2 regions of the Solwaraspora sp. WMMA2065 genome follow, and region 2 is predicted to be linked to the other one. Evidence: riboswitches for the same ligand, from Rfam matches in the RefSeq annotation. Region 2 holds a riboswitch; the other holds the start of a gene.
What was found. Region 2 has a riboswitch for thiamine pyrophosphate ahead of O7610_RS12865 (ECF transporter S component). Riboswitches for the same ligand answer to the same signal wherever they lie in the genome.
Positions count from the first base shown of each region.

Region 1: linked by a shared signal. The riboswitch ahead of O7610_RS17995 (thiamine phosphate synthase) and the one ahead of O7610_RS12865 (ECF transporter S component) in region 2 are both predicted to bind thiamine pyrophosphate.

Region 1 covers NZ_CP128361.1:3,962,853-3,966,249, reverse strand. The annotation lists gene O7610_RS18010 (helix-turn-helix domain-containing protein) at 1-713, shown strand, start outside; gene O7610_RS30705 (hypothetical protein) at 701-850, shown strand; gene O7610_RS18005 (DUF397 domain-containing protein) at 847-1,047, shown strand; gene O7610_RS18000 (DUF397 domain-containing protein) at 1,132-1,332, shown strand; TPP riboswitch at 1,586-1,697, shown strand; gene O7610_RS17995 (thiamine phosphate synthase) at 1,692-2,363, shown strand; gene thiO (glycine oxidase ThiO) at 2,360-3,397, shown strand, end outside.
Region 2 covers NZ_CP128361.1:2,853,109-2,856,505, reverse strand. The annotation lists gene O7610_RS12870 (ABC transporter ATP-binding protein) at 1-1,111, opposite strand, end outside; gene O7610_RS12865 (ECF transporter S component) at 1,134-1,733, opposite strand; TPP riboswitch at 1,730-1,835, opposite strand; gene O7610_RS12860 (permease) at 2,048-3,064, shown strand; gene O7610_RS12855 (TIGR03943 family putative permease subunit) at 3,061-3,397, shown strand, end outside.

The DNA of each region.
Region 1 (3,397 bases), 1.1 Mb from region 2:
CCCGGCGGCAGCTCGGTCGGGAGCTGCGTCGGCTGCGTGAGCGGTTGGCCGGGGTGCCGCAGACCACGGCGGCCCGGGAGTTGGAGTGGCCGGCGACCAAGCTGCTGCGGATGGAGCGGGGTGAGGTGCCGATCCGCACCGAGGACGTGGTGCTGCTCTGCGAGCTGTACGGCGCTGACCTGAAGACCATCGAGGCGCTGGCCGCGCTGGCTCCGAAGACCAAGGAGAAGGGCTGGTGGCACGACTACGCCAGCATCCCGTCCTGGTTCGAGCTGTTCATCGGTCTGGAGGAGGCCGCCGCCCACCTCCGCGAATTCCATACGGAGCTCGTCTCCGGCGTGCTGCAGACCCGCCCGTACGCAACTGCCGTGTTCAGCGTGAACCAGTACGAAGTGCCGGCGGAGGAGATCGAGCGCAGGGTCGAGATGCGGATGCGTCGCGCGCGGTTGCTGACCCGAATGGAGCCCTACCTGCCCAGGTTCGACATCGTGCTCGACGAAGCGATCCTGCGTCGACCGATCGGCAGCGGTCAGACCATGGCCGGACAGTTGCGTCGGCTGGCTCAGGCCGGGGAGCAGCCGAATGTCTCGATCCGGGTGCTGCCCTTCAGCGCCGGGCTGCACGCCGGCCTGATGGCGCACGGTTCGTTCACTCTTCTTGATTTTCCAGAAGGGAACGAGCCGACGACTGTCTATTCTACGTGGAGGAGCTGACAGGAGCTCTGTTCCTCGATCGGCCGGATGAGGCTGAGCGGTACGCTTGGACCTTCACCGACATCGCTGGCCGGGCGCTGAGCGAGCAGGCCAGTCGTGACCTCTTCTGGCGGACCGCGAAGGAGTGCGAGTCATGATCGATCTTTCCGGAGCTAGCTGGCGCAAGAGCAGCCGATCAAACAACCAGGGTCAGTGCGTCGAGGTGGCGGACGGACTGGGTGGGGTCGTCGGGGTGCGGGACTCGAAGGATCCGGCTGGTCCGGTGCTGGTGGTCGCCCCGGCAAGCTGGTCACGCTTCGTCGCCGCTACGAAGAACAGCACCCTCACGAGTTGATTGGCGGTCGGTGGAGTTCCGCCGCGACGCCGCCTCGTGACTTCGACCGCCGAGGCGTGATCCGATCCGTAAGGGAGTACGGCGATGATCGACTTTGGTTCCACCAACTGGCGGAAGAGCAGCCGGTCGAACAACCAGGGCGAGTGTGTCGAGATGGCGGACGGGCCGGGTGGCGTTGTCGGGGTGCGGGACTCGAAGGATCCGGCTGGTCCGGTGCTGGTAGTCGCCCCAGCGAGCTGGTCGAGTTTCGTCGCCGCCGCGAGGGCTGGCACCTTCACCAGCTGACGCTTCTGGGTCCGGCCGACCAGAGGGTCGCGTAGGGCGGCTGCGGGAACCCCGAAGGGCCACCTGCGCTACCGCGGACAGCATGACTACCGGCAGTCACCTGCGCCAATGTCGCATCCGGTCTGCGCGTGATCTTTGTTCGCCCAGCTGATGGTGAGCCTGGTCACGGCCGACAGCGGCGGGGTGGGCAGCGACCGAAGGTTGCCTCGGATCGGCCCTTGGCGGATCGACGAGACCGTCGTACGGTAACAGGCAAGTAACCCACGGGAGCCCGGTGCACCGGGCTGAGAGGGAGGCTGACGCGGCCTCCGACCGTCGAACCTGATCCGGGTAATGCCGGCGCAGGGAGGAGCGTTGCCGTGCCGTCCCTTGGGCGACTGCATCTGATCACCGACACCCGACCCGGGTGCGACCCGCTCGGCGTACTGCGGGCCGCGCTGGCCGCCGCCCGCGCCGCCGGCGCCGCCGCCGACCTGGTCGTGCAGGTCCGCGTCGAGGACGACATGTCCGACCGGGACGCGTACGACCTGACCGTGCGCGCGGTCGCCGAATGTGCCGCGTACCAGGTGACCTGCCTGGTCAACGACCGGTTGCACGTCGCGCTCGCGACCGGTGCGGCCGGCGCGCACGTCGGCGCGCTGGACCTCCCGGTCGACGCCGCCCGCCGGGTGCTCGGGCCGGCCGCGATCCTCGGTGCCACCGCCCGCGAGCCGGCCACCGGGCGGGCGGCGGTCGCGGCCGGGGCGACGTACCTGGGGGTCGGGCCGTGCTACGCCACCGGCACGAAGACCGGGCTGCCCGACCCGATCGGGCCGGCCGGGCTGGCCGCCGTCGCCGCTACGGTCGACGTGCCGGTGATCGCGATCGCCGGGGTCACTGTGGACCGGGTTGTGCAGCTGCTGGCCGCCGGGGCGCACGGGGTCGCGGTGGTCGGCGCGATCGCCGGAGCCGCCGATCCGGGCCGGGCCACTGCTGACCTGCTGACCGCGGTACGGCAGCGGCCCGCCGCCGGGACGGGCGCGACACGATGACCGGGCCGGCCGAGGGCGCGGATGTGGCGGTGGTCGGCGGCGGGCCGATCGGGATGAGTATCGCCTGGCGGTGCGCCCGGCGCGGGCTGCGTACCGCGCTCCACGACCCGGCACCCGGGTCCGGGGCGTCCTCGGTGGCCGCCGGGATGCTCGCCCCGGTCGCCGAGTCGCACTTCGGCGAGGCCGAGCTGACCCGGCTGCTGGTCGACTCGGCGGCCCGCTGGCCGGCGTTCGCCGCCGAGCTGACCGCCGTCACCGGCCAGGACATCGGCTACCGCACCGACGGCACGCTGGTCGTCACGCTCACCGGCGACGACCGGCGCGAGGCGGAGCGGCTCTGGGCGTACCAGCGGAGTCTGGACCTGCCGATCACGCTGCTGCGCGGCACGGCGCTGCGCGAGCGCGAACCGGCGTTGGCGCCGAGGGTGCGCGGCGGTGCGCTGATGCCCGACGACCACCAGGTCGACCCGCGTCGGCTGGTCGGGGCGTTGGACACCGCGCTGGACCGGGCCGGGGTGACCGTCGTCCCGCAGCCGGTCACCGATGTTTCCGCACTGGACGCGCGGGTCGTCGTGGTCGCCGCCGGCTGCGGATCGGCGGCGCTGACCGGGCTGCCGGTCCGCCCGGTAAAAGGCCAGATCCTGCGGCTGCGGGCCCCCGGCGGCGCCGTCGGGTTCCGGCACGTGATCCGGGGGTACGCCGACGGCCGGCACGTCTACCTGGTGCCCCGCGCCGACGGTGAGGTTGTCGTCGGCGCCACCGTCGAGGAACGGGGCGACACCATCGTCACCGCCGGAGCGGTGCTGGAACTGCTGCGCGCCGCCGCCGACCTGCTGCCGGAGATCGCCGAGCACGAGCTGGTCGAGGCGCAGGCGGCGGCCCGGCCCGGCACGCCGGACAACGCGCCGCTGCTCGGCTGGCACCAGCAGCCCGGCGTCGGCTCCGCAGGCAGAGGCGGCGGCGGCACCGCAGGCCGGGAAGTGCTGGTGGCGACCGGGCATCACCGGCACGGCATCGTGCTGACCCCGGTGACC
Region 2 (3,397 bases):
AGCGGCGCGGGCCGAGGGCCAGCTCGTCGGCCACCGTGGTGGCAACGAACTGGTGCTCCGGGTTCTGGAACACGTTGCCGATCCGGCGGACCAGCTCCGGTGCCTGCCACCGGTGCGGGGCCGGGCCGACCCGGCCGTCGCCGGTCAACGCGGCGGTGGCCCGGACCGCTCCGTCGGTGGCCGCGACCAGCCCGCCGAGCAGCAGGGCCAGCGTGGTCTTGCCGGCGCCGTTGGGCCCCAGCACGGCCAGTGCCTCGCCGCCGCGTACCGGCACCTCGTCGGCGAGCGGGGCGAGCCGGGGCACCAGCCCGACCCGGTCGGCGATCAGCAGCGGCTCACCGGCCGGGGCGGCGGAACCACCGCGCTGCGGCAACGGCTGGTCCGGCACCCAGACACCGTCGGCGGCCAGTTGCCCGCCGTACCGGTCGAAGATCTCGTCCGGCTTGCCGTCGGCCCGCACGCCGCCACCGGCGGACAGCACCACCACCCGGTCGACCAGCGGCAGCGCCTGCGCCACCCGGTGCTCGACGATCACCAGCGTGGTGTCCCGGTCCCCGTCGAGCGCCCCGGCGACGGCGTCGCGGACCAGGTCGGCGCCGGCCGGGTCGAGGTTCGCGGTCGGTTCGTCCAGCAGCAGCAGACCCGGCCGCAGGGCGAGCGCCCCGGCCAGGGCCAGCCGCTGCTGCTCGCCGCCGGACAGCGCGGCAGTCGGCCGGTCCCGGCCGTAGCGGAAACCGACCCGGGCCAGCGCGGCGTCCACCCGTGGCCAGATCTGCTCGGCCGGCACGCCCCGGTTCTCCAGCCCGAACGCGACGTCGTCGCCGCTGCGCGCCATGACCAGCTGGCTCTGCGGGTCCTGGAAGACGATGCCGACCCGCTCGCGGGCCTTGCGCGGGTCGAGCCCGTCGACGGTGACGGTGCCGGCCTGCTCGCCCGAGTCGGCCGGCAGCAACCCGGCGATCGCCGCCAGCAGCGTGCTCTTGCCGGCCCCCGACGGCCCGAGCAGTAGGACCCGTTCGCCGGCGTCGACGCTCAGCTCGACGTCACGGACCGCCCAGGCCCGGCGGCCGGCGTGCCGCCAGCCGAACCCGCGCAGCTCCAGCCGGCTCACGACCCGGCCGGCCCTGGCCGGGTCACACCGTGGTGCGGTCGCGGCCGGCGGGGAACCGGTCGAGCACCCCGGTGCGGGCCAGTGCCCGGGTCAGCGCCACGCTGCCGGCACCGGCCAGCACGATCGCGCTGACCACAGTGACGATGAAGATCGGAATCCGGAAACTGACCAGGTCGTACGGCGCGTAGTAGCGGATCTGGTCGAAGATCGCCGCGCCGAGCCCGGCGGTGGCCCCGGCGGTCAGCGCCACCGGCAGCCGGAACGAGCGGTACGCCACCGCCAGGAACACCAGCTCGGCACCGACCCCCTGGGCCAGCCCCTGCACGATCACCACGGCACCCCACTGGCTGCCCAACGCCGCCGAGACGACCGCTGCGACCAGCTCGCAGAACAGCGCGGCCCCCGGCTTGCGGATCACCAGCGCGCCGAGCACAGCCGGCACCAGCCACACCCCGTACAGCACTGCCTGAGCGGGCGGGAAGAAGGTGAACGCGGCCTCGGTGGCGGTCCAGATCAGTCCCCACAGCCAGAAGACCACCCCGAACGCGACCGCGATCACCGAGGCGACCACGATGTCGACGGTCCGCCAGCTACGGTCGGCGGGCATAGATTGCTGCGTCATACGTCGCTCCAACTCCCTGCGCTGGCATTACCCAGATCAGGTTCGAGGGTCTGCGGGACTCCCCGCACTCTCAGCGCTGTGTGCGCTCCCCTGTGGGACATCAGGTTGTGCCACTGACGCTAGCACCGGTGGCACCGCACCGACAGTGGTCGAGTCCCGGTGTGGTGGCGGGCACCCCTGCGCGGGTTATCGTGAACTGCCCGCCTTCACACCAGCGAGGGGACCAGCCCGCCGTGACCGCTGCCGATCGCACCGCGACGCGTCGGACGCGCCCAGGCGACGACATCGACTGGGCCGCGCCGGCCGACGACGACCTGCCCGGGTCCGGCGGCGGCGCCGGACCGCCCGGTGGCCCGCGTCCGCCCCGACGCCGACTGTTCGGTGACCGGGTCGGCTCGGTGGAGGTGCTCGCCTTCCTGCTGATCGGGCTGGTGATCTTCCGCGAGCCGTTGGCCAACCTGATCTCCGACCCCCGGCTGCAGACCTGGACCACGGTCTTCGTGTCGGTGATGGTCCAGGCGATGCCGTTCCTGGTCTTCGGGGTGGTGCTCTCCGCGGTGATCGCGGTCTTCGTACCCAGGTCGTTCTGGGCGAAGGCGCTGCCGAAACACCCGGCGCTGGCGGTGCCGGTGGCCAGCGCCGCCGGGGTGGTGTTGCCCGGCTGCGAGTGCGGTTCGGTGCCGATCGCCGGGTCGCTGATCCGGCGGGGCGTCGCGCCGGCCGCCGCGTTGGCCTTCCTGCTCGCCGCCCCGGCGATCAACCCGATCGTGCTGGTGGCCACGGCGGTCGCCTTCCCGAACAACCCCGAGATGGTCGTCGGCCGGGGTGTCGCCAGCCTGCTCGTCGCGGTCGTGATGGGCTGGCTGTGGCTGCGGCTGGGTCGCACCGACTGGATCCGCCTGCCGCACCGCCCCGACCTGGACGACCTGTCCCGGGCGCGGGCGTTCTGGGCGGCGGTCCGGCACGACATCATGCACGCCGGCGGTTTCCTGGTGATCGGCGCGATGGCCGCCGCCAGTATCAACGTGCTGGTGCCGGAGCGCTGGTTGCAGACCCTCGCCGACAATCCGGTGCTGTCCATCCTGGCGCTCGCCGCACTCGCCGTGCTGTTGTCGATCTGCTCCGAGGCGGACGCCTTCGTCGCGGCCTCGTTGTCGCAGTTCTCGCTCACGTCACGGCTGGTCTTCCTGGTCGTCGGCCCGATGGTCGACCTGAAACTTGTCTCGATGCAGGCCGGCACGTTCGGGCGCAGATTCGCGTACCGGTTCGCTCCGGCGACATTCCTGATCGCCATCGTGGTGGCGGTCGCGGTGGGGACGGTGCTGCTGTGAACAAACAGGCTCAAGGTGTGGTGCTGCTGCTGCTCGGTGGCGCGGTGGTCCGGGCCAGCGTCACCGACATGTACCTGCGGTACGTCAAGGAGGCGCTGCAGCCGTTCCTGATCGTCGCCGGCCTGCTGCTGATCGCCGCAGCGGTCATGACGCTCTGGCACGACCTGCGGCGTCGGTCGACACCGGCCCCTGCCGTCGGCGTACATGCCGGGCACGGCCACGCCACCGACGACGGGCACGGCGACGCCGCCGACGACGGCCACGGCCACGCCCATCACGAGCCGAGGGTGGGCTGGCTGCTGATCCTGCCGGTGCTCGGGCTGCTGCTGGTCG